Regions from separate parts of the Marinobacter sp. G11 genome, predicted to be linked through region 1. Evidence: riboswitches for the same ligand, from Rfam matches in the RefSeq annotation. Region 1 holds a riboswitch; the other holds the start of a gene.
What was found. Region 1 has a riboswitch for thiamine pyrophosphate ahead of thiC (phosphomethylpyrimidine synthase ThiC). Riboswitches for the same ligand answer to the same signal wherever they lie in the genome.
Positions count from the first base shown of each region.

Region 1 (4,373 bases):
GATATTCCTGATGATGTCCGTGCGGCCTCTGTCAGCTTCCGAAAATCCCTGGGTGAGCGCCCCGTCTGGATTGCCGGCAGCACCCACACCGGAGAAGACGAGCAATTGCTGGCGGCTCATCGCCAGATTCTGGCTCAGCACGCCGATGCCTTACTCATCATTGTGCCCCGGCATCCGGAGCGGTTTGATTCGGTAGCTGAGATGGCTCAAGGCGAGGGCTTTTCCGTGGTTCGCCGGTCAACAGGAGCATCTCTCGCTGGTGCGGAGGTGTATCTTGGCGACACCATGGGAGAGCTGATGATGCTTTACGGAGCCAGTGACCTCGCCTTCGTGGGCGGCTCACTGATCGAGCGGGGAGGGCACAATCCGCTGGAGCCTGCGGCCTGGGGCATTCCGGTATTCTCCGGCACTCATGTGTTTAATTTCGAGACAATCTATCAGCGCTTACTGGATGATCAGGGTGTCCAGTTGGTCGAAAATGCGGATGAGCTGGCCCGGGCAATCTGTTCACTGATGGACGATCCGGAGGCGCTGAAGGCATACGGTGAGCGGGCATTGGCAGTAGTCAACAAGAACCGGGGTGCGCTGGATAAGGTCGTGGAGGGTATTACGGAGCGGTTGTAACTCCGGGTGCCGCGCTGGCACCCGGAATTCAGCACGGTTAGCCCGCTTACTGCATCGGGTCGTCCAGTGTTTTTCCTTCTTCGGCCAGGGCTTCAATGCCCCGGGCGCCTTCGCTGAGCCAGTTGTTCAGATCAATCAGGTCCTGCGGGCTCAGGGTGCCTGCCGCCTGCTTCAGTTGCAGGGTGTTGATCACGTAGTCATACCGGGCGTTGGCGTAATCCCGCAGCGCTACGTAGTAAGCGCGTTCGGCATCCAGCACTTCCACAATGTTCCGTGTACCTACATCGTAGCCGGCGCGGGTTGCATCCAGTGCGCTGCGGCGGGAGATGATGGTTTGCTCAAGAGCAGAGGCAGTTTCCACATTGTTGTTAACGGTCAGGAACAGGCTGCGGGTGTTCACCTGCACATCCCGGCGCGTGGTGTTCAGGTCCTGCTCGGCCACGGTGACCAGTGAACGCTGTTGGCGCACGCCGGCTTCGGTACCACCGCCCATGTAAAGGGGAACGTTCAGCTGCAGGCCGATGACGCCTTGTGATCCTTCAAACTGGCTGGCGTTTTCCCGGCCATGAATGTCGGTTTCACTGTATGACGCAGTAAGGTCAAGAGTTGGCAGATGGCCGGACTTGGCCACTTTAAGGTTCGCCTCGCTGGCGTTTAGCTGCGACATGGCCGCCTGAATCGCCCAGTTCTGGTCGAGCGCAGTATTTTCCCAGTCATTCGGGTTCATCGGCTCCGGGCGGCCCAGCGGGAAGTTCTCCCGCAGATTTTCCAGGTCTTCCGCGTATTCACCGGTCAACCGGGCCAATTGTTCGCGCGCCACGTTCAGCTGGTTCTCGGCGGCGATGCGCTGGCTCTTGCTGTCGTCGTAGCTGGCGCGGGCCTCGTATACTTCGGTGATCGCAATCAGGCCTACGTCGAAACGCTCCTGGGCCTGTTCGTACTGGCGCTGGATGGCGGCTTCGGTAGCGCGGGCGGTTGTTACGGTATCCTGGGCGCGCAGCACGTTAAAGTAGGCGGTGGCCACATCCAGAATCAGCTGCTGCTGGGCCAGGTTGTACTGGGCCTGGGCGGCTTCGGTCTGGAACTGGCTGGCGTCGTAGCGGAACCAGTTGTCGGCCCGGAAGATGGGTTGAGTAAGCTGTACGCCATAGCTGAATGGGCGGTTGTTTGTTGCAGAGCCCCGTTTCGGATCTGCAGAAACGTGGCTGCCTTCAGCAAACGCACCAATCTGCGGCAACAAAGAGCTCTTGCTCACATCACTGGCGGCCTGCTGGGCCTGGAACTGTGCCATGGCAGAGGCAATGCCGGAGTCGTAAGACAGGGCTTTCTCGTAGGTTTCCATCAGATCCAGAGCAAGCGCAGGCTGGGCTGCGAGCAGGGTGATCAATCCTGGAAGTAAACGTTTTTTCATTGGTTCTCCTGAAATACTGACTCCGGGAATCTGCCCGGCAATGACCCAAAGGTATTGGTTGACCATTATGGACAATAATCGTTCCCGTCTCTAGACTTGCTAAGTCCACGTATTTTGTGGACAAACGAATTCAGAATCGCGTCTTGACGGGGTGCTGATCTGCCGGAAACCGGCGATCGGCTGAGATTGCAACGCAGAACCCGCGACCTGATCCGGATAATACCGGCGTAGGGATTAAGACCAGATGAACCGCGACACTAAGCCTGCAGGGCAGTCTGTCGCAACTCCGTCATACGCGACCCGATACCACAAGAGCAACCGGGAGCATTTCATGACGGACTTACCAGCATACCTCAGCGACTCCGCAAAAGTAGACTCCGCAGCAATCAAACCATTACCAAGCTCACGAAAAATATACGTGCAGGGTAGCCGACCCGATCTGCGGGTGCCAATGCGGGAAATTACTGTGGGCGACACCCCCACTGAAATGGGTGGCGAAAAGAACCCGCCAGTGGTGGTGTACGACACCTCCGGGCCCTACACAGACCCGGAAGCCACTATCGATCTGCGTAAGGGCTTGCCGCCGGTTCGCGCCGCCTGGATTGCCGAACGGGGCGATGTAGAGCAACTGGACGGCTACACCTCCGAATTCACCCGCCGCCGCATGAAAGACCCGCAACTGGACCCGCTGCGTTTCATGGACGAACGCAAGCCCCTGCGCGCCAGGCCTGGCCGGAACGTGTCGCAAATGCATTACGCTCGCCAGGGCATCATTACGCCGGAGATGGAATACGTTGCCATCCGGGAAAACATGAAACTGCAGGAAGCCTGGGCCAACGGCTTGCTGGCGGACCAGCACCCCGGCCAGTCCTTCGGTGCCAACCTGCCGCCGGAGATCACCCCCGAGTTTGTTCGGGACGAAGTGGCCCGCGGCCGAGCCATCATTCCCGCCAACATCAACCACCCGGAAACCGAGCCGATGATCATCGGTCGCAACTTTTTGGTGAAAATCAACGGCAACATCGGCAACTCGGCGGTGACCTCGTCCATCGAAGACGAAGTAGAAAAACTGACCTGGGGCATCCGCTGGGGTTCCGACACGGTGATGGACCTGTCCACCGGCAAGAACATCCACGAAACCCGCGAGTGGATTATCCGAAACTCCCCGGTTCCCATAGGCACCGTGCCTATCTACCAGGCCCTGGAAAAGGTAGGCGGCGTTGCGGAAGACCTGACCTGGAAAATTTTCCGGGACACCCTGATCGAACAAGCCGAGCAGGGCGTGGATTACTTCACCATCCACGCGGGTGTTCGTTTGCACCATGTGCCACTCACCGCCAAGCGCACCACCGGCATCGTCTCTCGCGGTGGCTCCATCATGGCCAAGTGGTGCCTGGCGCACCACAAGGAAAGCTTCCTGTACGAGCACTTTGAAGACATCTGCGAAATCATGAAGGCCTACGATGTCTCCTTCAGCCTCGGTGACGGCCTGCGCCCGGGTTCCATTGCCGATGCCAACGACGCGGCACAATTTGGCGAGCTGGAAACCCTGGGAGAGCTTACCAAGATCGCCTGGAAACACGATGTGCAGTGCATGATCGAAGGCCCTGGCCACGTGCCCATGCACCTGATCAAGGAGAACATGGACAAGCAGCTGGAATGCTGCGATGAAGCCCCGTTCTACACCCTCGGCCCGCTGACCACGGATATTGCCCCGGGCTATGACCACATCACCTCCGGCATTGGTGCGGCGATGATCGGCTGGTATGGCTGCGCCATGCTTTGCTACGTCACCCCGAAGGAGCATCTGGGCCTGCCCAACAAGGGTGACGTGAAAACCGGCATCATCACCTACAAAATCGCTGCCCACGCTGCCGATCTCGCCAAAGGCCACCCAGGCGCCCAGATCCGCGACAACGCCCTGTCCAAGGCCCGCTTCGAGTTCCGCTGGGAAGACCAGTTCAACCTCGGCCTGGACCCGGACACCGCCCGCGCCTACCACGACGAAACCCTGCCCAAGGAATCCGCCAAAGTGGCCCACTTCTGCTCCATGTGCGGGCCGAAATTCTGCTCTATGAAAATCTCGCAGGAAGTGAGGGATTACGCCGCAGAGCAGGGCATTGACGAAGTCTCGGCAATTGACGCCGGCATGGAGGCCAAGTCTCGGGAGTTCGTGGAGTCTGGCTCCAAGCTTTACGACAAGGTCTGACTTTGGCGCTCTAGATCGCCTTAGCCTGCTGGTTAGGCGTTGTGAGTCGGGGTGGGGGTGCCGTTCAGGAGACGCCTCAAGACGTCCCTGTGCGGCTTGGGCTCCGCCATCCCTGGCTCCGCACACTCC
Region 1 is NZ_JAJSPB010000006.1:59,865-64,237, forward strand. Features, by position in the region: gene waaA (lipid IV(A) 3-deoxy-D-manno-octulosonic acid transferase) at 1-624, shown strand, start outside; gene LWH94_RS05800 (TolC family outer membrane protein) at 671-2,035, opposite strand; TPP riboswitch at 2,173-2,286, shown strand; gene thiC (phosphomethylpyrimidine synthase ThiC) at 2,367-4,244, shown strand.

Region 2 (4,373 bases), on a different contig from region 1:
CCGTTTTCAAGTGCTGATCAGCCACCTGGGAGGCCCGGAACAAAGTGCTGGGTGCTGTGCCGTCCTCCGTCAGCATGATGGCCTGGAAGCAAGCGCCTAGCCGTTCATTCAGTGGATGCGGTTTACTGCTTACGCTGTTCAGCCAGGCACTTGAAGCGAAGCCGCACGGTCCGGCATTCCGGTAAGCTTTGCCTCCCATGTAGTGATCAAAGGCGTGAAACCATTCATGCGCCAGGCTACCCGCACCAGCGTTCTTGGCCAGCGCCAGTTGCCGGGTGGCGGGAATGTAGTGCGCGGCCACGCCCAGCCGGCCGCCGATGCCATACTGCAGGCCCAGCGTGCTCCTCAGGGAGATCAATGGCTCCGGTCCTCGCAGGATCGTCATCAAATCACACAGCGCCTGATCGAACCGGCCGGCTGCCCGGTCCCGCTCCTGGGACGTCACCCAGCGTCCGACTTCAATGCTGCGAAAATCAAACCGTCGTCTCACCGTTACAAAGGATGCTGCAGATTCAGACGTCACTCCCAGCCTCCCATCTCCAGAAATATCAGGATGCCCAGGCTTGAGACGGATTCGTAGTTACCAAGCAGAATGCAGGACATGCTTTACACCTAGTACTGTTTACATATACAGCATTTTGACGAGGCTACACGGGTGGGTCAACCACAGTCAGGCACAATGTCCTATACTCGGACCAATGCAGTTGCCAGGAAGGCAGGAGGAGTCTGTATGAAAAGCGTGGTACTGATGTTTGTTGGTGGACTGGTAGGCGGCTTTATCGGGCCGGTTTCAGCACTGGTTGGCGTGGCAGCAGGGTATGTACTTGGCCGCATGCTAACGCAGTCAGACGTACCAGAGCGAAGAAAGGCAGTCAGCCAATAAAGCTCGGATAAACCGATGATTTTCGTAAGGGAAAAAATGGAGGCGCGGGTCGGAATCGAACCGGCGTACACGGAGTTGCAGTCCGCTGCATAACCACTCTGCCACCGCGCCGGGTAAGCCTGGAATCTGGCTTTTGCTCTCAGGGGGCGTGAGAGACTTGGAAAATGGAGCGGGAAACGAGATTCGAACTCGCGACCCCAACCTTGGCAAGGTTGTGCTCTACCAACTGAGCTATTCCCGCTCTTCGTTCAGAGGCGTTGCCTCCTCAACGGCTGCGTATTCTACGGATTACGCTTCGCGCGTCAACACCTTTTTTTCAAGTTTCTGTTTTTATTGCTAATGTGCACAAAATTTAGCCAAACCGGTCAGGACCGGCTGGCGTCATCCGCGTTCGCCTGAAGGGAACCGGCAAGCTGGTTGCCGCTGTCGCAGTTCAGGTAGCTGGAAGCCTGCAGCCATTCTTCATCCGGGTAGTATTTGAAAACCAACTGGCCGCCTTTCAGGTTGTCTACTACCTTTGCGATCACATCGCGGTCTACCGCCGGGCAGCCGTGGCTGCGGCCAATGCGACCGTATTTGTTCACCCAGCTCTTCTCTACGTAGTCTGCCCCGTGAATGACAATAGCGCGCTGGCGGGCCAGGTCATTGAAGCCCGGCTCCAGTCCGTCCAGCCGCAGGGAGTAGCCGTGGGCACCTCTGTAGGATTCCGCTGCCTTGAACAGTCCGATGCTGGACTGGTGGCTGCCCTCAATGTTGGAGAAAGCACTCGCTTCGCGGTCACCGGAGTTTTTACCGTGGGCAACCAGCTCCCTCAGAACCAGGCTGCCATCGGCCAGGTCAAACAGCCAGAGGCGTTCTTCGCTGGATGGCAGGGAAAAATCAATAACAGCAAGCCTCTCCGGCATCGCTGTTCCATTGCTGATGGCGCACTGGGTTGCCTTGAAAGCCGCCTCGAGAACCGATGGGTTCAGTTTAGGGGCTGCACTGGAAAGGCGATCAAAAAGCTGGTTATTCAGGGACTGGGCCTGGGTGCTGGTGGCGAAAAGCACTGAAAAAAGAAGGCCGGACATTGCTGTACAAAATTTGAGCAGATTGCGATGCTTGGGCATGCACCTTACCTCTATAGATGAAGAATACGGTCTATCCGATTGAAATTTGCACTATTCTAACAGCAAATAATGAGAACCCCGACACCTTTGTACAGTTTTTAAACAGACCGTAATCAAAGTTACAAATTACAGGCTGCCACGCAGGCGTGTTAGAATCGCCAAGACTCAACGGGGTGCCCGACAGGGCTGAGACCATACCCGCGGAACCTGACCCGGCTAATACCGGCGTAGGGATTGAGCCGCCACTTTTCCAGTGGTTACCGCGGCATGGCCCCCTCCATAGCCAAGGTGTAATCACTATGCGTTTCCGCTTGCCTCTACTCTTCGCTGCCCTGCTCCCGGCTTTCGCTACTGCCGAACCTGCGCAGGTTTTGAACGTTTATACTCACCCGTCGTTTGCGGCGGAATGGGGCCCCGGGCCCGCGGTCAAGCAGGCATTTGAAGAGCAGTGTGAATGCGAACTGAACTATACAGTGCTGGAAAGCGGCGGCGATATACTTCAGCGACTGCGCCTGGAGGGCAGTTCAACCAGTGCCGATGTGGTGTTGGGGCTGGATACCGCCACCATGGAAGCCGCCCGGCAAACCGGATTACTGGCTCCGCACACGCTGACACTGAACAACCTGGCGCTGCCTGTCGACTGGCAGGACGACACCTTCCTGCCCTACGACTGGGGCTACTTCGCCTTTGTATACGACACCGAGCTGCTGCCGGAACCTCCTGAAAGCCTGGAAGAGCTGGTCAATGCACCGGATGACCTGAAAATCATCATCCAGGATCCCCGCACCAGCACCCCCGGCCTCGGCCTGCTGCTCTGGATGCACGCGGTTTATGGCGATGACGCCCACGCTAAATGGCAGCAACTCAGTGGCAAGGTACTGGCGACGACCCAGAGCTGGAGTGACGGGTATTTTTCACTGTTCATGAACGGCGAAGCCCCGATGATCCTTTCTTACAGTACGTCCCCGGCCTATCACATGGCGGTCGATAACACAGACCGTTACCAGGCGGCCCGTTTTGAAGAAGGCCATTACCTTCAGGTCGAGGTTGCCGCACTGGTGAATAGCTCCAGGAGTCAGGCCCTCGGCCGGGAATTCATGGAGTTCATGTTGTCGCCGGCCTTCCAGCGCCATATTCCGTTGAAGAATGTGATGTATCCGGCTATCGACCTTGGTGACGAATTGCCGGAGGTATTTGACCGGCTGATCCACCCGTCCAAAGCCCTCTATCTGGAACCGGCAGAGGTCGCCCGTGAACGCCGCTCACTGGTGAATGCCTGGCTGGACGCCATGACCCGCTGAATCCAATGGCCGCCAACCAACCACAACCCCTGCGCCCTGCTCCATTCAGCGCCCCTGCGTGGCAACTGGCTCCGGGCCTGATCATTGCGCTGGCCTTGATCGGGCTGGTGCTGTTGGGGCTGGGGGCACTGCTTCACACCGCTGGCACGCTGGAATTCGAAGAGCTGTGGCAAAGCCGCTATTTGAGAGGCGTTGTCTGGTTTACGGTTTGGCAGGCGGTGTTATCGGTCTTTCTAAGCCTGCTCATTGCGCTGCCGGTGGCCATGACACTGGCCCGGCTCAGCCATTTTCCCGGCCGTAGCTTACTGCTTCGGTTGATGGAGCTGAGCCTGGTGCTTCCCACCATAGTGGCGGTGTCAGGCATCATCGGGGTGTACGGTCGTCAGGGCTGGCTGACCAGTCTTCTGAACGAGTGGCTGCCTGATCACAGCTGGAGCCTTTACGGCCTGAATGGAATCTTACTGGCTCATGTGTTTTTTAATGCACCGCTGGCCGCACGAATTCTTCTGCAAGCACTGGAATCAGTTCCGGCACCGAGGTTGCGGGTTGCTTCCCAGCTCGGGTTGAGTAGCTGGTGGCTCTGGCGTACGGTTCGATGGCCCGCATTGCGGCCAGTAGTGCCCGGGGTGTCAGCATTGGTCTTTACCCTGTGTTTTACCAGCTTCGCCATCATCATGACCCTGGGTGGCGGGCCTCGCGCCACAACCCTTGAAGTGGCCATTTACCAGGCGTTGCGGTTCGAATTCGATTTCGGCCAGGCCGCCATCCTGGCCACCATTCAGCTGGTTATTTGCGGCAGCCTGTGGTGGCTGGTTTTCCGGAACCGCCTGGAGTCCTCACTGCTTCCGGATCGTCGGTTTGCTGAACCTGTCTCTTTGAAAGACAGCCCCGGGCAGGGCCTGGGGCGCGTGTTGCTGCTGGGCATCTTTTCCGCTTTCCTGACGCTGCCCCTGCTGGCCATCGCGTTACGCGGTTTGCCGGCACTCTGGCCGGCCTCACCCATGCCATCTATCTACGGACAACTGCTCCCCGCCACAGGCCGCAGTTTGTTGATTGCCGTTCCTGCCGGGCTGGGTGCGG
Region 2 is NZ_JAJSPB010000005.1:13,425-17,797, forward strand. Features, by position in the region: gene LWH94_RS04650 (CLCA_X family protein) at 1-523, opposite strand, end outside; gene LWH94_RS04655 (hypothetical protein) at 731-883, shown strand; tRNA gene LWH94_RS04660 (tRNA-Cys) at 921-994, opposite strand; tRNA gene LWH94_RS04665 (tRNA-Gly) at 1,049-1,124, opposite strand; gene LWH94_RS04670 (murein L,D-transpeptidase catalytic domain family protein) at 1,249-1,992, opposite strand; TPP riboswitch at 2,152-2,243, shown strand; gene thiB (thiamine ABC transporter substrate binding subunit) at 2,292-3,293, shown strand; gene thiP (thiamine/thiamine pyrophosphate ABC transporter permease) at 3,299-4,373, shown strand, end outside.
Region 2: another riboswitch for thiamine pyrophosphate. It lies ahead of thiB (thiamine ABC transporter substrate binding subunit); the one in region 1 lies ahead of thiC (phosphomethylpyrimidine synthase ThiC).